DNA from 4 places in the Streptomyces sp. R818 genome. Region 2 is predicted to be linked to each of the others. Evidence: riboswitches for the same ligand, from Rfam matches in the RefSeq annotation. Region 2 holds a riboswitch; each other region holds the start of a gene.
What was found. A riboswitch is a leader RNA that binds a small molecule or an ion and turns the genes downstream of it on or off. The one in region 2 is predicted to bind cobalamin.

Region 1 (5,639 bases), on a different contig from region 2:
CCGGCGCCGGTGACCGCGCCGAGCAGGACGCGGGGCCCGCGCACATCGAGGACGATCGTCTCCCGCGCCCGCGTCCAGGTCGGCTCCGACCAGTCGACGCCGAGCGCGTGCGTCACGATGCCCCACACCTGGGCGGGCGGCACGTGCACCGAGCCGAGAGCGAGCCCGGCGGTCAGGGAGGCGAGCAGGAGCACGCCGAGTACCACCAGGGTGAGGACGAACGAACCCCGGCGGCCCGCCTTCACCGCGGCGGAACTCCTGGCCTTCGCGACAGCCGGAGCGGTCACTTGAAGCTGTCCGGGTGCAGCCCGCGCGCCAGGTCGCCCACCGCGTCCGCCGACCGGACGCCGACCAGGGTGTCGGTCAGCGGCAGCACCACGAAACGCTTGTTCTTGATCGCGGGCACGTCGGCGAGTGCGGGCTGGGAGAGCAGGAACTTCTTCTTCTGCGCGACGCTGGTGCCCGCGTAGTCGTAGATGGCGATGACGTCGGGCTTGCGGTCCACGACCTGTTCCCAGGAGACGTCGCCGAACACGTCGTCCAGGTCGGCGAAGACGTTCTTGCCGCCCGCCAGTTTGATCAGTTCATTGCCCAGGCCCTTGCCGCCCGCGGTGAAGGCGGACTTGTCGCCGCTGTCGTAGACGAACACGGAGACGTCGTCCGCGTCCCGCACGGCCTTGCTCGCCTTGTCGACGCGGCCGCGCAGCTTGGAGACGAGGGCGGACGCGCGGTCGGAGACGCCGAAGATCTTGCCGATCGTGCGTATCTCGGTATACGTGTCCTGCATGGTCACCCCCTTCTTCCCGGCGCAGTTCTCCCGGTTGAGGTAGGTGTCGATGCCCGCGTCCTGGAACGCCTTGCGCGAGCGTCCCTCCTTCTCCGCGAACGCGCTGGCGTACCCGCCGTAGACGAAGTCGGGATCGGTGTCCAGGACCTTCTCGAACGACGGTGCCTCCTTCGACAGCTGCGGGATCGACGCGAAGTCCTTGCGCAGAGCGGGCAGAACCGCCGAGTCGGGATACGAGGTGCCGACCATCCGGTCCTTGAGGCCCAGCGAGAGCATCAGTTCGGCCGGGTGCTGGTGGATCGTCACCGCGCGGGACGGCGGCTTCGTGTACGTCGTCTTGACACCGCAGTTGTCGACGGTGACGGGGAAGCCCTTCGCCGCCGAGGCCCCGGCTTTCGGGGAGTCGGCGGACGTGCCCGATGAGCTGCACCCTGCTGTCAGCAGGATCGCCGACAGCGCGGTGGCAGCCGCGGCGAGACGCGCCGGACGCCGCCCGCGTGCGGCCGCGGCCGACGGGGAGAACGAGAAAAGGGAACGGTGGTGACCGTCGTGCATGGGAAGCCTCCTGCGGAGTCCGCGCTCCTCGGATCGGGCCCGCGACAGGTCAGTGACCTGACTTCCGCGTACGCCCTTCGAGACGCGCGCGGTCACAGTGGCGGGACCGTGCCGGACTCACACCGGCTTCCTGGCTCCTGCCGCGGCTTTGACCCGGTGATCGTACGTAATGACAAGGCAAACCAGGGAATCGGGTCGGATCGGGGTCGGGAGCCCCGATCCAGGACGATCGTGTCGCCGGCATCGACCTCGCCGCCGAACGTGGTGGTTCTGCCGGTCTTGGCCATGAACGCGACAGGCGATACCGTCTCTTCGTTATCGACGACGGTCGACGGAAGCCGGTGAGAACCCGGCACGGTCGCGCCACTGTGATACGGGACAGCATCTGTGTCCCGTGAGTCAGACCCGTGGCTGTCGTCCCTGTGCACCACCGAGATGGGACGCGAACTCCCGAGGAGGCCCTGCCATGGCGCAGCACGTCGCCCAGCCGACCGCCACCACCCCTGTCATACCGGCCAAGCTCCCCCTGAAGGACATAGCCCCGTGGGCCGTGTTCTTCGGTGTCCTGATGCTGGTTCTTCTGTACTTCGTCGGCGCCGAACAGGGAGCCACCTCCGTGTTCAGCGGCGCGGACGTCCATGAGTGGGTGCACGACGCCCGCCACCTGCTCGGCTTCCCCTGCCACTGACGTAAGGGACACCGAACAGCTCATGAACTCAACCACCGTACGCAGCCTGCTCGTTCGGGGCATGCTCGCCGGTCTCGCGGCGGGCGTGCTCGCCCTCGTCATCGCCTACTGGCTCGGCGAGCCGATGGTCGACAAGGCGATCGGCTTCGAGGAGGCCCACGCCGGTCACTCGCACGGTGACGAGGTCGAACTCGTCTCGCGCAGCCTCCAGTCCACGGCCGGACTCGCTACCGGCGTCCTCGTCTACGGGGTCGCCTTCGGCGGCATCGCGGCGCTCGCCTACTGCTTCGCGCTCGGCCGGGTGGGCCGCTTCGGCCCGCGCGCCACGGCGCTGCTGCTGTCCGGCTGCGCCCTGCTCGCGGTCTACGTCGTGCCGTTCCTGAAGTACCCCGCGAACCCGCCGGCCGTCGGCAACCCCGACACCATCGGCAAGCGGACCACGCTGTACTTCCTGATGATGGTGCTGAGCGTGCTCATCGCGGTCGCGGCGACGATGCTCGGCAAGCGGCTGGCCCCGCGTCTGGGCACCTGGTGGGCCACCGTGGTCGCGGTCCTCGGCTTCGCCGTCGTCATCGGCCTGGCCTTCCAGTTCCTGCCCGTGATCAACGAGGTGCCCGAGCACTTCCCGGCCGCTGTGCTCTGGCGCTTCAGGCTCTCCGCCCTCGCCATCCAGATCACGCTGTGGACCGGATTCGGCCTGCTCTTCGGCGAGTTGGCCGAGCGCCTGCTCAAGCCCCGGCCCGCCGCGGTCGGCCACGCGGTCCCCGCAGGGAGCTGAACCGGCCGCTCCGGCGAGGAGATCGAGCCGATCGCGTCGTACGTGAGGGCCCACGGAACCATCCGTGGGCCCTCACGCGTTCACCCAGGCACCACTGGTCCGGCGACGAAGCGAGGAGCCGAGTGGGCAGACAACCGCAGCCCCGGCACATCGTCCTCGGCGGCCGTGAGGCGGTCGCCCTCACCATGGAGGAATACGAGAACCTTCTTGCGAGCCGACGACAGATCGGCGGCCAGAGCGCCAAGGTGCGGGTGCTCGCCCAGCAGGCCAAGCGGACCCGGCGCCTTCTGGAAGAGCTGGAGGAACTGGTGGGGGATTGCACTCCGGCCGCCTGCGCCTCCTCACCGCACCAAAGCTCCGCCGAAGCCGACTGCCCGCGCTGCGCCCTGGCGACGCTGCTGCACCGCTACCGGGAAGGCAGGCCCTGACCGCGCTGAGCGACGGCCGGGGAGAGGGGCCGCCCGCAGCGCACGTTCCAGCGCCCGCCACGTCCGCTCAGTTCGGTGACCGTCAGCGGAGCCACATCGCAGCGCCAGAAAGCGGACAGGGGCGCGCCCAGCGCGTGCACGACGGCAGCACGCACCAGTTCGGGTTCCACGACGGCGATCACGAGACCGTCGTCCGTGGTTGTCACCTGGAGCCACCGTGACACGCGCGCGCAGAGGTCGGCCACCGACTCCCCGCCCCTGGCGGGGAATTCGGGATCCGACAGCCACTGGGCGATGTCCTGCGGCGAGCTCTCGCTCACCTCGGCCAGGGTTCTGCCGCGCCACACCCCTGCGTTCGGTACGGCCAGTTCAGTAGGTGAGGCGGAAGAGGTGAGTCCCAGCAGTTCCGCTGTCTCACGGCAGCGGCGGCTCCCGGACACGACGGCCAGGCCGGGCTCGGGCAGCGACGGGGCGGCGGCTCTCGCTGCCTCGCGGCCCGCCGGATCGAGCGGGGCTCCGTCGTCGAACCGTGCCTGCCGGAGCGAGGCGTTCATGGCGGGCGAGACGAGCCAGACGCGGCAGGTCATGACAGAACCTTCCGTAGTACGGGAGTACGGGAGTACGGGAGTACGGGGGCAGGGGGCTGTGTGGCGCGGAGCACCCGCCGGGACTCAGTCCTCCTGCCCCTCCACGGGATACGGCACGTACGTGCGCCGCCCGGCGTCGATCGCCAGCCGTCCTCCGGCCGGCGGGCGGGCCCGCTGGGCGCAGTCCCGCCGTTCACAGATTCGGCAACCGAGCCCGATCGGAGTGGCGGACCGGGGATCGTCGAGTGCGACTCCCGCCGCGTGGACCAGGCGATGGGCGTGGCGCAGTTCGCAGCCGAGCGCGACGGCGAACTCGGCGCGCGGCGCATGGTGCCCGTGGCCGCCTCGCGTCACGGTGCGAGCGATCCAGAAGTGGCGCTTCCCGTCCGGCATCTCGGCGACCTGGGTGAGGACACGGCCCGGGGCGGAGAACGCCTCGTACACCGTCCACAGCGGACACGTGCCGCCGAGCCGCGAGAAGTGGAAGTCGGTGGCCGACTGGCGTTTGGAGATGTTCCCGGCGCGGTCGACCCGCAGGAACGAGAACGGCACCCCGCGCTGCCCGGGCCGTTGCAGGGTGCTGAGCCGATGGCAGACCGTCTCGAAGCCGACACCGAAGCGCGCCGCGAGCAGTTCGATGTCGTAGCCGCTGTCCTCCGCCGCCCGGTGGAACGCCGTGTACGGCATCAGCAGCGCGCCTGCGAAGTAGTTCGCGAGCCCGATGCGCGCCAGGGCCGATGCCTCGGACGACCCCAACTCGTCTGCCCCGTCCGTCAGATGACCGAGAAGCGGGTCGTGCTCCAGGAGTGCGAGCTGGGTGGCGAGCTGGAACGCCCGCTGTCCGTCACTGAGCCATGGTGACAGGAACAGCAGACCGGACTCGCGGTCCAGGCGACGCGCGTCGGCCGCGCGGCCCGGATCCGCCTGCACCACCTTCAGGCCGTGCCGCATCGAAAGCCGTACGGCCAGTGGCCCGGCGATCTGTCCCGGCCGCAGCTCCATCTCCCCGGCCAGCTCCTCGGCGGCCGCGTCGAGGGGCGCGAAGTGGTTGTGGTGGGCGTAGAAGAAGTCCCGTGCGTCGTCGTGCGGTTCGGCGGACGGCATCGCAGCCGGGCCCGGCGAGCCCCGGTCCGAGGTACCGAGCGCCGCCGCCTGCGCGGCGACGTCACGGTAGCGGCGGTGCAGGGTCACCAGGGCGCGCGCCACCTCGGGGTGGTCGCGGACCGCTTCGGCGATCTCCTCCACCGGCGGGGGCGGGGCACCGCACGCCTCGTCGGCAAGCGCGGTCCGCAGATCGGTGGCCAGACGGTCCTCGTCGGCGCCGGAGAAATGCTCCGGAGCGACCCCGAAGACCTCCGCCACACGCAGCAGCACGGAGGCCGTCAGCGGGCGCTGACTCTGTTCGATCTGGTTGGCGTAACTCGTCGAGATGCCGAGCGCACGGGCCATGTCCACCTGGTTCATGCCCGCCTCGCGTCGCAGCCGACGGAGCTTCGCGTGGGCGTAGATCTTGCGCTCGGTGGGACGCCTGGGCATGGCCGCGCCTCCTGTACGTGCGGATGCCCGAACGGGCTCGTAGTTGCGAATCTAGCATCCGCATTCTTCGCAGAATTCGCAGATGAGCCGTCGTGACCTGTACGGATTCCACAGCCTCGGAGTGTGGCCCCGAGTCGGTGGAGCGGGCAGGATCACCGCATCGACAGGGGAGTTCTCGTCCTGTATCCACTGCCGCTGCCCGTCGCGGCGCGCGTTTCCGTACCGGGGCAGGCATCCGCCGCCCCACCGTGAGGAGTCACGTGATCGAGCACCGAGTCCG
Region 2 (5,639 bases):
CAAGCAGCCGGTGCAACTCCTTGACGCGGGGCACCAGTTCGTCGACCGGCCCCTCGACGGTCACGTGCGGCGCGACCTCCTGGATCGGCAGGGCGCGCACCGGCGCCTCCGGGCGGCCCCATTCGGCCAGCCACTGGCCCAGCTGGGCCGAGGAGGCGACGTACACGATGCGGCCGAGCCCGACCCAGGCGTGGGCCGCCGCGCACATCGGGCAGTGCTCGCCCGAGGTGTAGACGGTGGCCGCGCGCCGCTCCTCCGGGGAGAGGTGCTCGGCCGCCCACCTGGCCAGCTCGAACTCGGGGTGGCGGGTGGCGTCCCCGCCCGCGACCCGGTTGTGGTCCTCGGCGCGGACCGCGCCCGTGCCGTCCACGAGCACGGAGCCGAACGGCTCGTCCCCGCTCTCCAGGGCCTCGGCGGCCAGCTCCACGCAGCGGCGCAGATGTGCCGACTCGCTCGCGTCCATCGCGGTCCCTTCTCCTCGTCCGTCGTCGGGATCGCGTCGATCGTCGCATGCCGCACCGCCGGCAACGGCTCGACCCGGACGTGTGCCGGTGACACCTTGTCGCCTACCCTCGTGCGGAGAAGACCTCGTGTGAGGGCATGTGACCGCATGTCCGTCCACTCCAAGGAGGCGATGGTGCTCGGACGCGGCACACGTCTGTTCGCGATCGCCATGGCCGCCCTCTGCATCGTGCTCATCGGCCCGAGCGCACCGAGCGGCGCCCTCATCGCCAAGCCGCTGCCCGCCGACGCCGCCCAGGGCATCGTGCCGAACCGGGTCCTGACGTGGAACATCTGCAACCCGTGCGGGAGCGGGCAGAACATGGGCCGGGCCGCGGAGATCGCCACGTACGCGCCGCAGGTGTTCGGCCTGCAGGAGGCATGTGTGCGTGACGTCGAGAAGATCCGCGACTACCTGGAGGTCTTCTACGGCCTCGTCTACGAGGTCGAGTACGGGTCGGTCCTGCGGAACTGGAACCGCTGCGGCGGTCTGCCGTGGCAGGGCGGCGCGTACGGCCAGGCCATCCTCTCCGCGGCGGCGATGACCGATCACGTGAACGTGGAGTACCCCGACGGCGGCTCCGAGGACCGCGGGTACATGGCCGTCACGACCAAGGTGGGCGGCCGGTCCGTCCGCGTCTTCAACACGCACTTCGCCGAGCGGCAGCAGCCTGACATCCGGGCGGACCAGGCCCGCGTGCTCGCCGCCGAAGTCGCCCGTCACGACCACACGATCGTCCTCGGCGACTTCAACGCCGTACCGGACGCCTCCGAACTCCGCCCGATGTGGCGACTGGCCGAGGACGCCGATCCGGCGTGCCGCCCGTTCCCCGACGGCGGCGCCTGCGAGCCGACGACCGACTGGCAGAGCAAGTTCGACTACATCTTCCTGCGCGGCATCGCTCCGCTCACCCACCAGGTCCGCCCGAGCCCGTACTCGGACCACCATCCCCTGCACGCGGAGATCGATCCGGCGTGGTGACCCGAACGGCCCGGAACGTCCGGGCCGGTGAGTACCGCCCGCGCCAGTAGGTACCGCTCACGCCAGTAAGTACCGTCCACGCTGGTAAGTACCGCCCGCCCGCCCCGCCCCTGACCCAGGCTTGCTACGCTTCGGCTGCCTTCCGTGGGGGAAGCCGGTGCGAGTCCGGCGCTGTCCCGCAACGGTGTGCGTGGCCTGTTCCGTCCGAGTGCGGGCCCGCGAGTCCGATCACCCACGGCAGGTGTGCGACCCGTCGACCGCTCGCCGTGGACTGCGAGCAGGGACCGCCGAAGCCCTCCCGGCCTTCAGGTGCCCTGCGTTGCAGCCGTGGCGCCGACCCGGAGGATGTGCGCCCGCTTTGCTCCGCACCGCCGCTGCCCCTGCCCGCACGGGTGTCGCCCGTACGCGCCGGGGACACCTGCCCACCGTCCCGCTGGTCATCGCGCTCGCGCTCGTCCTGGTGGTCTCGCTGGCGTGCGGGGTCGCGCTCGGCGCCACCGGGATGAGCTGGCGGCAGGTGGTGCGGCTGATGTGGGCCGGGCTCAGCGGCGGCAGCCTCGGCAGCGCGGACGCCGGGGCCTACACCATCGTGTGGGAGATTCGCTTCCCGCGCGTCGTCCTCGCGGCCGTCGTCGGCGCGGGCCTCGCCTCGGTCGGCGTCGCCGTGCAGGCGCTGGTGCGCAACGCCCTCGCCGACCCGTTCGTGCTCGGCATCTCCTCCGGCGCCGCCGTCGGGGCCAACGCCGTCATCCTGTTCGGCGCGCTCGCCGGGCTCGGCGTCTGGGCGCTCTCGTTCTCCGCCTTCCTCTCCGCGCTCGCCGCGACCCTCGTCGTCTACGCGGTGGCCCGCTCCCCGCTCGGACTCAGCCCGCTGCGCCTGGTCCTGACCGGCACCGCCCTCGCCTACGGGTTCCAGGCCGTCACGACCGTCATGGTGTTCAGCGCGGAACGGGGCGAGGCGGCGCGCGCGGCCATGATGTGGCTGCTCGGCAGCCTGGGCGGGGCCACCTGGCCGAAGGTGCCGCTGGCCGCCGCGACCGTGGTGGCGGGCTGGCTGTGGCTCAGGGTGCGGGCGGGCGCGCTCGACGCCCTCGCGATGGGCGACGAGACGTCGGCGGCGCTCGGCGTCCCGCCCGACCGGCTGCGGCGCGAACTGTTCGTCGTGACCGCGGCGGTGACCGGCACGGTCGTCGCCGTGAGCGGGGCCATCGGCTTCGTCGGTCTGATGGTGCCGCACCTCGTGCGCATGCTCGTCGGCGCCTCGCACACCCGCGTCCTCGCCGTCGCGCCGCTCGCCGGGGCCGTGCTGCTCGTGTGGGCCGACGTGTTGTCACGGGTGCTGCTCGCGCCGACCGAACTGCCCGTGGGCGTGGTGACGGCCGCGCTGGGTGTGCCCGCGTTCCTGCTGCTGATGCGGCGCGGCGGCCATGCGCTCGCCGGGCGCTGAGCCAAGCACCCGCCCAAGAGGCCCGTCCAAGAGGCCCGTCAAAAAGGTTCGTCAAAAAGGTTCGTCAAAACAGAGGGAGAAGACACGTGCGGCTCGACGTCGAAGGTGTGTCGGTCGAGGTGGCGGGTGTACGGCTCGTCGACGAGGTCACCCTCGACGTGCCCGCCGGCACCTTCGTGGGGCTCGTCGGCCCCAACGGCAGCGGAAAGTCGACCCTGTTGCGGTGCGTGTACCGGGCGCGCCGCCCCGACGCCGGGCTCGTCAGGGTCGACGCCGAGGACGTGCACCGCATGGCCCCGCGGGCCGCGGCACGGCTGCTCGCCGCGCTGCCGCAGGAGTCGGCCGCGGACTTCGACTTCACGGTCACCGAGGTCGTCGCGATGGGCCGCCTCCCGCACCGCGACCGCACCGCCGCCCGCGACCGGGAGCTCTGCCGGTACGCGCTGGAACAGGCCGGGGTGGCACACCTCGCGACACGTGGCTTCCTGTCGCTCTCCGGCGGCGAGAAACAACGTGTGCTGATCGCCCGCGCGCTCACCCAGGAGCCACGCGTCCTCGTCCTGGACGAGCCCACGAACCACCTCGACATCGCCCATCAGCTCGATGTGCTGCGCCGGGTGCGGCTCAGCGGTCCGACCGTCCTCGCCGCCCTGCACGACCTCAACCTCGCCGCCGCCCACTGCGACCTGCTGCATGTCCTGCACGGCGGCCGGGTCGTCGCCTCCGGTCCGCCGGACGAGGTCCTCTCCCCCGCGCTGCTCGCCGACGTCTTCGGCGTACGGGCGCACCGGGTGCGCCACCCGGAGACCGGCGCGACCCAGTTCCTGTTCGACCAACTCGCCCCCTGACAACCCTCGTTCCCTGGATGGCTCCTGTGCGCAGACTCGTCTCCACCGCCTCGCTCGGCCTCGCCGCCGCCCTCACCCTCACCGCCTGCGGAGCGGACGTCGCGTCCGACTCCAAGAGCGCCGCCTCGCAGGCGGTGACCCTCACCAACTGCGGCAAGAAGGTCACCTACGACCAGCGCCCCGAGCGGGTGGTGACCAACGATGTCGGCATCACCGAGCTGATGTTCGCGCTCGGCCTGGAGGACCGTATGGCCGGGTACGTCATGCCCGCCGACAAGGGCGCCACCGACGACCTCCCGTACAAGGACGCGTACGACAAGGTGAAGTGGCTCGGCAAGGACCGCGTCACCAAGGAGATCGCCCTCGACGCCCGCGCCGACCTCGTCTTCGCGGGCTGGAACTACGGGTTCAACGAGAACACGCTGACCCCGGACGAGCTGCACAAGGCAGGTGTCGACACGTATCTGCTCACCGAGTCCTGCCGCAACGCCGTCACCGGCACCTCGCGCGGGATCATGCCGCCGCTCGACGCGCTCTACACGGACCTCGACAATCTCGGCCGTCTCTTCGGCGTCGAGGAGCGCGCACGGAAACTGGTCGCGGAGTACAAGGCGCGGGTCGCCACCGTACGGGCCAAGTCCCCCACGGACGACGCGGACAAGCCCTCGGTCTTCCTCTACGACAGCGGCCAGGACCAGCCGTTCACCTCGGGCCGCTACGCCGCGCCGGAGCAGATCATCAGCGAGGCCGGGGGCGTCAATCTGCTGCACGATCTCAAGGACTCGTGGACGACGGTCGGCTGGGAGACGGTCGTGAAGCGGAACCCGGACGTCGTCCTCATCAACGACTACGGTTCGACGAGCGCCGCGCAGAAGAGGAAGTTCCTGCTCTCGTACCCCCCGCTGCGGAACGTCTCCGCGATCAAGAACCGGCGGATCTACACCCTGGACTACGCCGACCTCGTCGAGAGCCCGCGCAACCCGTCGGCCATCGAACGGCTCGGCGCGTACCTGCGCGAGAACACCGGCCGTTCCTGACCCGCGCTGCCCGGGACACCGGTGGAATCGCCGATGCCGACGCGCCGCGGCCGCCTCGACACTGCGGGCGCAGCCCCTTGGGGACCCGTACGTCACGGAGGCACCTCGTGCGCACACTCGCCCGGTCGTCCCGGCGGTCCGTCACCGCCACCGCGTTGGGGGCGCTGCTCTGCGGCGCCCTCCTCACCGCTCCCTCGTCCGCCGCCGCGGCGGCCGCGGGCCCGGCCGTCACGCTGCCGCCCGAGGGCAGCCACGGCTTCCCGTTCCTCGCCGCCGCAGAGGACCTCGGCTCGTTCGGCTACACCGAGCGGGAGTACTTCCTCTCGGGCACGGCCACCTCGTACGCCAAGTCGGGCCTGTGGGGCTCGGACGGCCGGTGGAAGGTCCGCGCGTCGGGCACCGCCGACTACAAGAGCCGCCTGCTCGTGCGCCGCCCCGCCGACCCGGCGAAGTTCAACGGCACGGTGGTCGTGGAGTGGCTCAACGTCAGCGGCCAGCTCGACCTCTCCCCCGACTACTGGTTCCAGCGCGACGAGCTGCTGCGCCGGGGCTACGCCTGGGTCGGCGTCTCGGCGCAGGCCGTCGGCGTCAACGGCGGCCTCGGCCAGATCAAGGGGCTCAAGGGCTGGGACCCGGCCCGCTACGGCAGCCTCGTCCACCCCGGCGACGCCTTCGCCTACGACATCTTCAGCCAGGCCGGGCAGGCGCTGCGCGCCCCGGACGGGCCGGACCCCCTCGGCGGTCTCCCGGTCAGGACGCTCCTCGCCGACGGCGAGTCCCAGTCGGCGGGGTTCATGACCACGTACGTCAACGCCGTGCACCCG
Region 3 (5,639 bases), on a different contig from region 2:
TCAGGGCACCGGCCCACGCCGCTCCGGCACGGTGGCGGTCGCGGTGGCCGACGGTGCGCGCACGGCCGACCCGCACACCGTGCCCCCTGCCCGCGCCAGGCAGCTCGTCGGCCTCGTCCCCCAGACCCCGTCGGACCTCCTCTACCTGGAGAGCGTCAAGCAGGAACTCGACCAGGCCGACACCGAGTCCGCGACGGGGGAGAGTGCCCGCACGCTCCTAGACCGCCTCGCACCGGGCATCGCCGACACCACCCACCCCCGCGACCTCTCCGAGGGGCAGAAGCTCGCCCTCGTCCTGGCCATCCAGCTCACCGCGGCCCCGAAGGTCCTGCTCCTCGATGAGCCGACCCGCGGCCTCGACTACCAAGCGAAGACCCAACTCACCGGCATAGTCGATGAGTTGGCGGTGGAGGGGCGTACCGTCGTCGTCTCCACCCACGACGTCGAGTTCGCCGCGCGGGCCGCCGACCGGGTCGTGGTGATGGCCGAGGGCGACATCGTCGCCGACGGCCCGACCGCCGACGTCATCGTCGCCTCACCCGTCTTCGCACCGCAGACGGCGAAGATCCTCGCACCGCTGCCCTTCCTCACGGTGGACCAAGCCGGCGCGGCTCTCCGGAGTGCCGAGGAGGGTGATCGGTCATGACGACGTCACTGCTCAACAAGCCCACGCCGGCCGCCATCCGGCTCTCGCCGCGCGTCGGGCTGGTCATCGTCATGGCGGCCTTCCTGGGCGTGGTCGCGTTCTTCTGGCCGTTCGTCGTCGCACCGGGAACCTTCGGGGCGAGCTATGCGCCCCCGCTGATCTTCGGTGTCCTGCTGATCCTTGTCCTCTGCGTCGTCCTGTCGGAGATCGCCGAGGGCGGCATCGACTCCAAGGCGCTCGCCATGCTCGGCGTCCTGTCCGCCGTGAACGCCGCACTGCGGCCGCTGGGCGCGGGAACGGCAGGCATCGAAACCGTCTTCTTCGTCCTCGTCCTCGCCGGGCGCGTCTACGGACCGGGCTTCGGCTTCACGCTCGGCTGCACGTCGCTGTTCGCCTCCGCGCTCATCACCGGCGGGGTCGGGCCCTGGATGCCGTACCAGATGTTCGGCTGCGCCTTCGTCGGCATGCTCGCCGGATTCCTGCCGCGCGCCACCGGCCGCCGCGAGGTCCTGCTGCTCGCGCTCTACGGCTCGCTGTCCGGCTACCTCTTCGGCTTCCTTCTCAACCTCTCCTTCTGGCCGTTCTCGCTCGACCCCAACAGCTCGATCGCCTACCTGCCCGGACTGCCCTTCACCGAGCAGTGGCACCGCTACGTCGCCTTCGACCTGGCCACGTCGCTGGGGTGGGACACGGGACGCGCCGTCACGAACTTCGTGTGCATCCTGCTGGCCGGTCCCGCCGTCCTGACCACCTTCCGGCGGGCGGCGCGCAAGGCGCGGTTCCGAGCGCCGGTGCGGTTCGCGCCACTGGCCGCGGACGACAGCTGAACACGCGGTGTCCGGGGCTCCACGCAGTGCGTGGAGCACGTCCTCGCAGGCACCGATGGCTTGAGACGTCGCCTGCGCACACAGCCGACAGTGCTCATCGTGGCGGGCGTGCTGGGCGCATTCGTCGTGGCTGCGGCGGCAGGCGATCAGGCAGGCGTCGACCTGCGCGGTCAACAGGGCCGGGTCGTGGCTCGTACCGCGGGTGACCTTATTGCACATATATTGCAACTACGGTTGATGTGCAGCAGAGCGAAATGAGGTCGTGGTGGGCGGACCGGTGGTGCTGGGGATCGAGTCGTCGTGCGACGAGACCGGCGCGGGCGTGGTGCAAGGCGGAAAGCTGCTGGCCCACGTGGTCGCGTCGAGCATGGACGAGCACGCACGCTTCGGCGGCGTGGTGCCCGAGATCGCCTCCCGCGCCCACCTGCAAGCCTTTGCGCCGGTCGTGCGGCAGGCCCTGGCCGAGGCCGGGCTGCGGCTCGGGCAGATAGACGCCGTCGCCGTCACCACCGGCCCCGGCCTGTCGGGCGCTCTCCAGGTCGGCCTGGCCGGCGCGAAGACCCTGGCCTACGCGGCGGGCGTGCCGCTGTACGGGGTGCACCACCTGGCCGGCCACGTCGCCGCCGACATCCTCGAACACGGTCCGCTGCCCCAGCCGTGCGTCGTCCTGATCGTCTCCGGCGGCCACACCTCGCTGCTGCTCGTGAGGGACCTGGTGCGCGAGCCGATCCTGCACCTGGGCGACACGCTGGACGACGCGGCCGGCGAGTGCTTCGACAAGGTGGCCCGCATCCTCGGACTGCCCTATCCCGGCGGTCCGGCCATCGACCGCGCAGCCCGTGCCGGCGACCCCGGCGCCGTCACCTTCCCGCGCCCGCTGACCCGCCCCGGCGACGACCCGTACGCCTTCTCCTTCTCCGGACTGAAGACGGCCGCGGCCCGCTGGGCCGAGCAGTACCGCAAGCACGGCGAGGAGCCGCCGGTCGCCGACGGGGCCGCCGCCCTTCAGGAAGCCGTCGCCGACGTCTTGACCCGCAAGGCCCTGCGCGCCTGCCGCGACCACGACGTGAAGACCCTGATCGTCGTCGGTGGCGTGGCCGCCAACTCCCGGGTCAGGGAGCTGGCCGAGCAACGCTGCGCCGCCGCGGGCATCGAACTGCGGGTGCCGCCGATGACGTTGTGCACGGACAACGGCGCGATGATCGCGGCAGTCGGCGACCTGCTCGTGCGCTCCGGCGCACAGCCCGCCCCGCTCGACGTCTCCATCGACCCGTCCGCACCCCTGGAGTACGCCTCCCTCGTCCCGCTCTCCGGCTCCGCGACCCGGGCCGCGTGATGAGCCTCGTCGTGCGCGTCGTCCTCGGACGGCGGCTGTTGTCGTACGCGCAGGGCGTGCGGGACGTGTACGCCGATGCCTTCGGGCGGCCACCCTGGAACGAAGCCCCCGCGCAGGCCGACGCCTACGTGGAACGATTGGAGACCGACGTGCTGCGCCCCGGGTTCACCGCGGCCGTGGCCCTGGAAGGCGAGACGGTGTTCGGCTGGGCCACGGCCTGGACCACGCCTCGGCCCTTTCCCGCGGAGCGCTGTTATCCGCAGGTCGCGGTCGCCCTCGGCGCAGAACGGACGCAGGAGTGGCTGTGCGGTTCCCGCGAGGTCGACGAACTCGCCGTCGCCGCCCGGGCCCGCGGCAGCGGTACCGGCGTGCGCCTGCTGGACGCGGTGACCGCCGACCGCGCGGACGGCCGCTGCTGGCTGCTCACCTCGGCCCGCGCCACCGACACCCTCCGCTTCTACGAACGGGCCGGCTGGACGGCCGCCACCCACCCCACGCCAGGCGGGGCCGGCCACACCGCGCTACTGGGACCGAGGCATCCCGCACGACACCGCGCCTCCCGTCCCCTGTAAGCGGGGTGAAACGATGGACCGCGGACACGGGCGACGGCGCCCCGAGGAAATCCGGTGTGAATCCGGTGCGGTACCGCCACTGTGATCGGCGAGCGGATCCCCATGAGCCACTGCCTTGTGAGAGGTGGGAAGGCTGGGACGAGCAGAGACCCGAGAGCCAGGAGACTCACGCTGTCGCCTCCTCGACACACCCCCGGGGCGGACTTCCCCGGCAAGAGGAAGGATGCGGCATGCCTGAGCGGTTCGCCGACGAGATCGAGGCGACAGTGGAGCGGGCGGTGCGGGCGGTCCCGTGCCGGGTGGTGGTGTGCCGCGACTGCTGCTGCGGCACCGCCAAGGTTCAAGGGGATCACGCGGCGCAGACGGCGCGTCTGCGGGAGATCGCCCCGGTGCGGATCTCCGAGTGTCTTGACGTGTGCGAACAGGCCAACGTCGTCGTGGTGCAGCCGTCGGCGGCAGGGCGCGCGGCAGGCGCTCGCCCGGTCTGGCTCGGGTTGGTCAACGACCCGGCTGCCACCGAGGACATAGGGGGCTGGGTGCGGGCCGGTGGTCCGGGTGTCGCGCCCCGGCCCGAGATCCTCGACCTCTATCTGATCGACCCGCCGCGCCGCGCTGGCACAGCGACCTCATGACCGGAATGACCAGAGGTCTGGGGGCGGCGGACGAAGTGCCGGCGGGCGACGTCGTCGAGGCGCTGCGCGACGTCGCACAACTGGGCGGTTTCTTCGCCCTCGACACGGTCCCGGGGCGCGCGGCATGTCAAGAGCGGCTCACCCGGGAGGAGTTCGCCGCGCGGGCCAGGACCGTCAACGAACGCTACGGCACCGCTGAAGCCCGTATCGGCGTCTCCATCGCCCACCTCGGACTCGCGGCCCGCCTGTGGTCGCCGGTCCTCACCTGTGCCCTCGTGCACGGGGTGGTACCGGTGATGACCACCGTGGAATGGGCCGGGGACAGCTCGGCCCTGCGGCTGCCCGGACCTCGGGGCAGCCGCGCCCCGGGGTCGGCGTCGGCGCTCGCCGACGCCGTGCGCGCCCAGGCCGACGGCGTCCTTCAGCACGTGGAGAGCCACCTGCCCGGCAAGATGGCGCCGCGGCTGCTCGCCGGGAACTCCGCTTCCGCGCTGGTCGGTTCGGCGGCGCAGTTGCTGAGGTCCCGGCCCGGCCTGCGGGTGCCGCTCACCGAGCTGACACGGGAACTCCTGGAGACGGGACGGCTGCGCGGGACCGGCTGGATCACCGGCCCCGAGCTGACCTTCCGCCGCCGCAGCTGCTGCCTGTACTACCGGGCGCCGAACGGCTCGAAGTGCGGCGACTGCTGCCTGAACCGGTGACCCGTCAGGGGCCTTCGTCGGGCACCGGCACGTCCGCAGGCAGGAACGTCACCTGGGGACGGCCCGTGCGGGGGTGCACCGCGACTTCGGCGGTCACCTCGTAGACCTCCGCGAGCAGGCGCGCGGTGAGCACCTCGTGCGGCGGCCCGGACGCGACGACACCGCCGTCGCGCAGCACGTACAGGCGATCGCAGTAGTACGCGGCCAGGTTGAGGTCGTGCAGAGCGACAAGAACCGTCGCGGGCAGCCGGCGCAGTACGGTCAGGATCTCCAACTGGTGCCGGATGTCGAGGTGGTTGGTCGGTTCGTCCAGGACGAGCAGCGACGGCTCCTGGGCCAGAGCGCGGGCGATGAGCACCCGCTGGCGCTCACCACCGGAGAGCCGGTCGAAGGGGCGGTCGGTCAGCGGGACGGCGTCGACCGCGGCGAGCGCCGCCTCGATCAGCTCGGCGTCCTGTGTCGTGTCGCCCGACAGGAGCCGCTTGTGCGGGGTCCGGCCCATCGCGACGACCTCACGCACGCTCAGGTCGAGGCCGGACGGAGCGTCCTGCACCACCGCGGCCAGCGTGCGCGCCAGCCGGCGCGGGGGCAGGGACCAGGCGTCCTCGCCGTCGACCCGGACCGCTCCGGCATCCGGCCGCAGGACGCGGTAGACGGCGCGCAGCAGGCTGGACTTGCCACTGCCGTTCGGTCCGACGAGGCCGATCGTCTCGCCAGGGCGGGCCGTGAGCGAGACGTCGTGGACCAGGTGCCGGGCGCCGGCCGTCAGCGTGACGCCCTCGACGTGGAGTTCGGCCGCCGCCGTCATGCCGCGCCTCCCGCCTGCTTGCGCGCGTCGCGCCGCATCAGCCACAGGAAGAACGGGCCTCCGCACAGGGCGGTGAGAACGCCGACCGGGATCTCCTCCGGCGCCGCCACGGTCCGC
Region 4 (5,639 bases), on a different contig from region 2:
GGCCAGACTGCGGTGGAGCGCGGTGCGGGCGCCGCCGAGAGAGCAGGCGGCGATGCCGAGCCGTCCGCCGTTGAGCGCGTTCATGGCGATGCGGAAACCGCGGCCCTCGCCGCCCAGAAGACGGTCGGCGGGCAGCCGCACCCCGTCGAGGACGACCTGCCGGGTGGGCTGTGCGTTCCAGCCCATCTTGCGTTCGTTCGGGCCGAAGGAGAGGCCGGGGTCGTCCTTGTCGACGACGAAGGCCGTGATCCCGTCGGCGCCTTCCCCTCCGGTGCGGGCCATCACCACGTACAACTGAGAGGCCCCGGCACCGGAGATGAACTGTTTGACGCCGGTCAGCAGCCAGGTGTCACCGTCGCGGACGGCGCGTGCGGTGAGCGCGGCAGCGTCCGATCCCGCCCCTGGCTCGGTGAGGCAGTAACTGGCCAGATCGTCCATGGCGCACAGGCGGGGCAACCAGCGAGCGCGCTGGCCGTCGTCGCCGTAGCGGTCGATCATCCAGGCGACCATGTTGTGGATGCTCAGGTAGCCGGCGATCGAGGGGCATCCGGAGGCGAGCGTCTCAAAGACGAGGACGCCGTCCGTGCGGCTGAGTCCCGATCCTCCGGCGTCCTCGCCGACGTAGACGCCGCCGAGGCCGAGCCCGGCGGCCTTGCGCAGGACGTCGACGGGGAAGTGCTTGTCCCGGTCCCAGTCGAGCGCGTGCGGCGTGATGTGGTCCTCGGTGAATTCCAGGGTCGCCTCGACCAACGCCTGCTGGTCCTGCGTGAGCCAGGTGTGCGACTGCACCGTGCGCGAAGCACTCGTGGTGCTCGTGGTACTCATGGCGCTCATGACGTTCATCCCATCGTCGGGATCGTGAAGGTGGCGCCCTCGCGCGCACCGGCGGGCCAGCGGGACGTCACGGTCTTCGTGCGGGTGTAGAAGCGGATGGCGTCGGGGCCGTGCTGGTTGAGATCACCGAAGCCCGACGCCTTCCAGCCGCCGAAGGTGTGGTAGGCGACGGGGACCGGGATCGGGACGTTGACGCCGACCATTCCGGTGTTCACCCGCCGGGTGAAGTCCCGGGCGGTGTCGCCGTCCCGGGTGAAGATCGCGACGCCGTTGCCGTACGTGTGCTCGCTGGGCAGCCGCAGCGCCTCCTCGTAGTCGGCGGCACGTACGACGGACAGGACGGGGCCGAAGATCTCCTCCTGGTAGATCCGCATGGCCGGCGTGACACGGTCGAAGAGGCTGGCGCCCGCGAAGAATCCGTCCTCGTACCCGGCGAGGGTGAAGTCCCGGCCGTCGACGACCAGTTCGGCCCCTTCTTTCACTCCGAGGTCCACGTACCCGCGGACCCGGTCCAGCGCTTCGCGGCAGACCAGGGGGCCGAAGTCGGCTTCCGGGTCGTCGCTGCGGCCGATGCGCAGCGATCCGATCCGGTCCTTGAGCCGCGCCACCAGCGCGTCAGCGGTGTCCTCCCCGACGGGCACGGCGACCGAGACGGCCATGCAGCGCTCACCGGCCGATCCGTAGCCCGCGCCGATCAGGGCGTCCACGGCCTGGTCGAGGTCGGCGTCGGGCATCACGATCATGTGGTTCTTGGCTCCGCCGAAGCACTGGGCGCGCTTGCCGTGAGCGGCGGCGGTGGCGTAGACGTGCGCGGCGATCGGAGTGGAGCCGACGAAACCGAGCGCCTGGACCCGCGGGTCGGTCAGGAGGGTGTCGACCGCTTCCGCACCGCCGTTGACGACATTGAGGACGCCGGGCGGCAGGCCGGCGTCCAGGAAGAGTTCGGCGAGCCGCAGCGGGACCGAGGGGGCTCGCTCGGACGGCTTCAGGATGAAGGCGTTGCCGCAGGCCAGCGCGGGGGCCGCCTTCCACAGCGGGATCATGGCGGGGAAGTTGAAGGGGGTGATGCCCGCGACGACGCCGAGCGGGGAGCGCAGCGAGTGCACGTCGATTCCGCTGCCGGCGTTGTCGGTGAAGTCACCCTTGAGGAGGTGCGGGATGCCGGCCGCGAACTCGACTACTTCCAGGCCGCGTTGGATGTCGCCGTGTGCGTCGGCGACGGTCTTGCCGTGTTCGGACGACAGGAGCCGGGCCAGGGCGTCCTTCTCCCGGTCGACGAGTGTGAGGAACCTCAACATGACGCGGGCGCGCCGCTGCGGGTTCCATTCCCCCCACCCCTCCTGCGCGCGGACGGCGTCCCCGATCGCGGCCTCGGTCTCGGCCGCGTCCGCGAGGGGGACGTGGGCCTGGACCTGTCCGGTGTTCGGGTCGTACACGTCGCCGTAAGTGCCCGAGGATCCCTCGGTGCGCCTGCCGCCGACGAAGTGGGTCAACTCGCGCACAGGGGCGCGGTCTTGCGTGCGGACCATGAATGCCTGCTCTCGTCAGGTGATCCGGGATGGCGCGCGGACCCGAGGGCACGGCGACGCGGTGGCGTGCGGGTGCCAGAGGGCCGCGCGAGAGCGCGAATGGCTGGGTGACCGTCAGGCCGTAACGGCCGACAGGTGGGCGAATACGCGTCTGGGCCGGGCCGGTTGGGCAGGACCGCCGGGATCGTGGAAACACACCGGTGCCATGCGTGTCAGCTCCATCCTCGTGGACAACACGGAACATTCCGCAGCCGGTATCCTGACTCCCGGATCAGCGCGCACCGTCCGCCTTCCCGGCGTCCGAAGACGTCAGTGGCGTGTCGCTCGACGGCGAACTCCCCGGTCACAGTGGCGGGACCGTGCCGGACTCACACCGGCTTCCCTGCACCGCGGACCTATCCCCTCGACTATATAGTTGGACGTCCTAGTAAATCCAGCCCCGGCGCCGCCGCTCCACCGAATGGCTAGTGTGCCTCTATGTCCGCTCCAGAGGTTGCTGTCCACCGGTCCGCCCGCATGGTGCTCATCGACGGCGAGGGCCATGTGCTGCTGTTCAAGTCGCTGGCAGACCCTGGCGACCCGGCCGCCGGACACGTCTGGGGCACACCGGGTGGGGGCGTCCACGACGGCGAGACCCTCGCGACGGCGGCCGCACGTGAACTACACGAAGAGACCGGGCTGTTGGTGGCCGCAGAGTCCCTCGGATCGCCGGTGGTCCACACGTCCGGGTACGCGGATCTGGGCTGGGAGCGGGGCCTCTTCGAGGACGTCTTCCTCCTGTGCCGCGTGACTTCGCACGATGTCGACACCAGCAGCCAAGAGGACCAGGAGCGGCGCCACCACGCGGGGCACCGCTGGTGGGGCGTACAGGAGTTGGCCGCCACCCACGACACCGTGCATCCGTGGGGAGTGGCCGAGTTGGTGACACGGAGCATGTCAGGCGATGCTCCCGCCGCTCCCGTCCGTCTCCCCTGGCACCACTGACGCGGCTCCCCGCTCCGGGCTCTCCGCGATGCGCAGCAGATACGTGTCCATGATCCAGCCGTGCCGCTCGCGGGCCTCGGACCGTACGCGTCGGATGCGGTCCACGACCTCGTTCAGTGGTCCGGCGACGAGCAGTTCGTCCGGGGTGCCGAGGTAGGCGCCCCAGTAGATCCACACATCGTCACCCTCGACCTGTGTGAACGACTCGTGGGCGTCGAGCATGACGACGATGTCGCCGTCGTCGTTCTGAGCCACGTCGGTCAGGCGGCGGGCCGGGGTGATGTGCACCGGACGGCCGACCTGGTTGAGCGGGATACGGTGCCGGGCGGTGAGCGTGGCGACGCTGGTGATGCCGGGGACCACCTCGACGGCGACGGACAGTGCGCCGCGGTCCTCGATGTCCCCGAGGATGCCGAGCGTGCTGTCGTAGAGGGAAGGGTCGCCCCAGACCAGGAACGCGCCCGTCTCGCCCTGCGCCATCTCCTCGCTCATCGCCTGCTCGAAGATCTCCCCGCGCCGCTCACGCCAGTCCTGGACGGCCGCCGTGTAGTCGGTGCGATCCATGGGCCGGCGGTCGCGGCTCGGGTCCTCGACCTCGACCACGCGGTACGGGCCCTGCGCGTGCTCCTCGATCATCCGGTGCCGCAGGTCGGTCAAGGACGCCTTGCTCGGGCCCTTGCCCACGATGAAGAAGACGTCCGCGCGCCGGATCGCCTTCACCGCCTGGAGGGTCAGGTGGTCGGGGTCGCCCGAGCCGATACCGATGACGAGGATCGCGCGCTGTTCCGTACTCATGGGGTCAGTCTTTCAGGGCGTGTCGCGGCGGCCGGATCGGGCCCTGGCTACGGGAGGGGGCGCTGCCCCGGGCCGTCGTACGAGGCCAGGGGCCTGATCAGGGCGTTGTGCGCGAGCTGCTCCGTGATGTGGGCGGTCCAGCCGGTGATGCGGCTCATCACGAAGATGGGCGTGAAGACCGGGATGTCGAAGCCCATCAGGTGGTAGGCGAGGCCGGCCGGGTAGTCGAGGTTCGGATGGATGCCCTTGCTGGTGATCATCGCGTGGCGCAGCGCTGCGTGCACGGCCGCGAGCCGGCTGGTCTCGGGACCGGCGGTGCGGGCGACGAGCCGGTCGAGTGCCTCCTGCATGATCGGGACGCGGGAGTCACCGTCCTTGTAGACGCGGTGCCCGAAGCCCATGATCTTCCGCTTGGCGGCGAGCGCGTCACGCAGCCAGCGCTCGGCGTCCTGCGGGTCGTCGATCTCGCCCAGCATGTGCATCACTGCCTCGTTGGCGCCGCCGTGCAGCGGTCCCTTGAGCGCGCCGATCGCCGCCGTCACCGCGCTGTACAAGTCGGAGAGCGTGGAGGTGACGACGCGGGCGGTGAACGTCGAGGCGTTGAAGCTGTGTTCGGCGTACAGGACGAGGGAGATCTCGAAGCAGCGGACGACGTCCGGGTCCGGGACCGCGCCGAAGCACATGTGGAAGAAGTTCTCGGCGTAACCGAGCTCCGGGTCCGGCGCGATGGGGTCCAGGCCGCGGCGGCGCCGCTGGTCGGCGGCGACCACGGTGGGCAGTTTCGCCAGCAGGGTCAGGGACTTGGCGCGGTTCGCGGCCGGGCTGCCGTCGTCCTCGGTCGGGTCCTCGGCGCCGAAGAAGCTCACCGCCGTGCGCAGGACGTCCATGGGGTGGCAGGTCTGCGGCAGCCGGGCCAGGAGTTCGGCGGCGGTGCGGTCCAGGGGACGCAGGGCGCGCTCGCGGGCCTGGAACGCGCGCAGTTGCGTGGCGTCGGGCAGCTCGCCGTACCACAGCAGGTACGCGACCTCTTCGAAAGTGCGGCGGGCGGCCAGGTCCTGGACCGGATAGCCCCGGTAGGTAAGGGAGTTTGTGGCCTGGATGACGGTGGAGATCTCGGTGGTGTCGACGACGACACCGGCGAGACCGCGGTGGATCTCGGGAACGGTGGTGGACATGACGGGGTGCCTCCGGAGCATGGGCCGGTCAGGTGCCGGGCGGGAGTCAGTTGCCGGGCGGGAGTCAGTTGCCGGGCGGGAGAGTGAAGTCGAAGACGCCCGAGTCGAAACGCGCGTACTCCTCGTAGCCGAGCAGTTCGTACAGGCGGGAACGGGTCTGCATGCGCGGTAGCAGCGACTGCTGCGTGCCTTCGGTGGCGATCGTGCGCAGCCCGTCCTCGACCGCGCCCATGGCGAGCCGCAGCAGGGTGACCGGGTAGAGCGCGATGTTGAACCCCAGGTTCTCCAGCGTGCGGGTGTCGAGCAGCGGGGTCTTGCCGAA

Region 1: linked by a shared signal. The riboswitch ahead of N5I75_RS32650 (CbtB domain-containing protein) and the one ahead of N5I75_RS04200 (FecCD family ABC transporter permease) in region 2 are both predicted to bind cobalamin.
Region 3: linked by a shared signal. The riboswitch ahead of N5I75_RS32625 ((2Fe-2S) ferredoxin domain-containing protein) and the one ahead of N5I75_RS04200 (FecCD family ABC transporter permease) in region 2 are both predicted to bind cobalamin.
Region 4: linked by a shared signal. The riboswitch ahead of N5I75_RS32700 (CoA-acylating methylmalonate-semialdehyde dehydrogenase) and the one ahead of N5I75_RS04200 (FecCD family ABC transporter permease) in region 2 are both predicted to bind cobalamin.

What each region holds. Positions count from the first base shown of each region.
Region 1 covers NZ_JAOCNE010000014.1:240,212-245,850, forward strand. The annotation lists gene N5I75_RS32640 (FecCD family ABC transporter permease) at 1-287, opposite strand, end outside; gene N5I75_RS32645 (ABC transporter substrate-binding protein) at 284-1,342, opposite strand; cobalamin riboswitch at 1,373-1,514, opposite strand; cobalamin riboswitch at 1,622-1,771, shown strand; gene N5I75_RS32650 (CbtB domain-containing protein) at 1,809-2,030, shown strand; gene N5I75_RS32655 (CbtA family protein) at 2,053-2,808, shown strand; gene N5I75_RS32660 (hypothetical protein) at 2,931-3,236, shown strand; gene N5I75_RS32665 (histidine phosphatase family protein) at 3,215-3,823, opposite strand; gene N5I75_RS32670 (short-chain fatty acyl-CoA regulator family protein) at 3,908-5,359, opposite strand; gene N5I75_RS32675 (MmgE/PrpD family protein) at 5,620-5,639, shown strand, end outside.
Region 2 covers NZ_JAOCNE010000002.1:298,895-304,533, reverse strand. The annotation lists gene N5I75_RS04210 (nucleoside deaminase) at 1-463, opposite strand, end outside; gene N5I75_RS04205 (endonuclease/exonuclease/phosphatase family protein) at 611-1,483, shown strand; cobalamin riboswitch at 1,609-1,737, shown strand; gene N5I75_RS04200 (FecCD family ABC transporter permease) at 1,842-2,930, shown strand; gene N5I75_RS04195 (ABC transporter ATP-binding protein) at 3,017-3,778, shown strand; gene N5I75_RS04190 (ABC transporter substrate-binding protein) at 3,805-4,815, shown strand; gene N5I75_RS04185 (alpha/beta hydrolase domain-containing protein) at 4,923-5,639, shown strand, end outside.
Region 3 covers NZ_JAOCNE010000014.1:233,886-239,524, forward strand. The annotation lists gene N5I75_RS32600 (ABC transporter ATP-binding protein) at 1-646, shown strand, start outside; gene N5I75_RS32605 (ECF transporter S component family protein) at 643-1,473, shown strand; partial or broken gene N5I75_RS32610 (four-helix bundle copper-binding protein) at 1,519-1,692, opposite strand; gene tsaD (tRNA (adenosine(37)-N6)-threonylcarbamoyltransferase complex transferase subunit TsaD) at 1,739-2,809, shown strand; gene N5I75_RS32620 (N-acetyltransferase family protein) at 2,809-3,381, shown strand; cobalamin riboswitch at 3,425-3,549, shown strand; gene N5I75_RS32625 ((2Fe-2S) ferredoxin domain-containing protein) at 3,612-4,013, shown strand; gene N5I75_RS32630 ((2Fe-2S)-binding protein) at 4,019-4,714, shown strand; gene N5I75_RS32635 (ABC transporter ATP-binding protein) at 4,719-5,522, opposite strand; gene N5I75_RS32640 (FecCD family ABC transporter permease) at 5,519-5,639, opposite strand, start outside.
Region 4 covers NZ_JAOCNE010000014.1:247,990-253,628, reverse strand. The annotation lists gene N5I75_RS32705 (acyl-CoA dehydrogenase family protein) at 1-825, opposite strand, end outside; gene N5I75_RS32700 (CoA-acylating methylmalonate-semialdehyde dehydrogenase) at 840-2,363, opposite strand; cobalamin riboswitch at 2,596-2,790, opposite strand; gene N5I75_RS32695 (NUDIX hydrolase) at 2,841-3,347, shown strand; gene cobF (precorrin-6A synthase (deacetylating)) at 3,300-4,142, opposite strand; gene N5I75_RS32685 (bifunctional 2-methylcitrate synthase/citrate synthase) at 4,190-5,317, opposite strand; gene prpB (methylisocitrate lyase) at 5,382-5,639, opposite strand, start outside.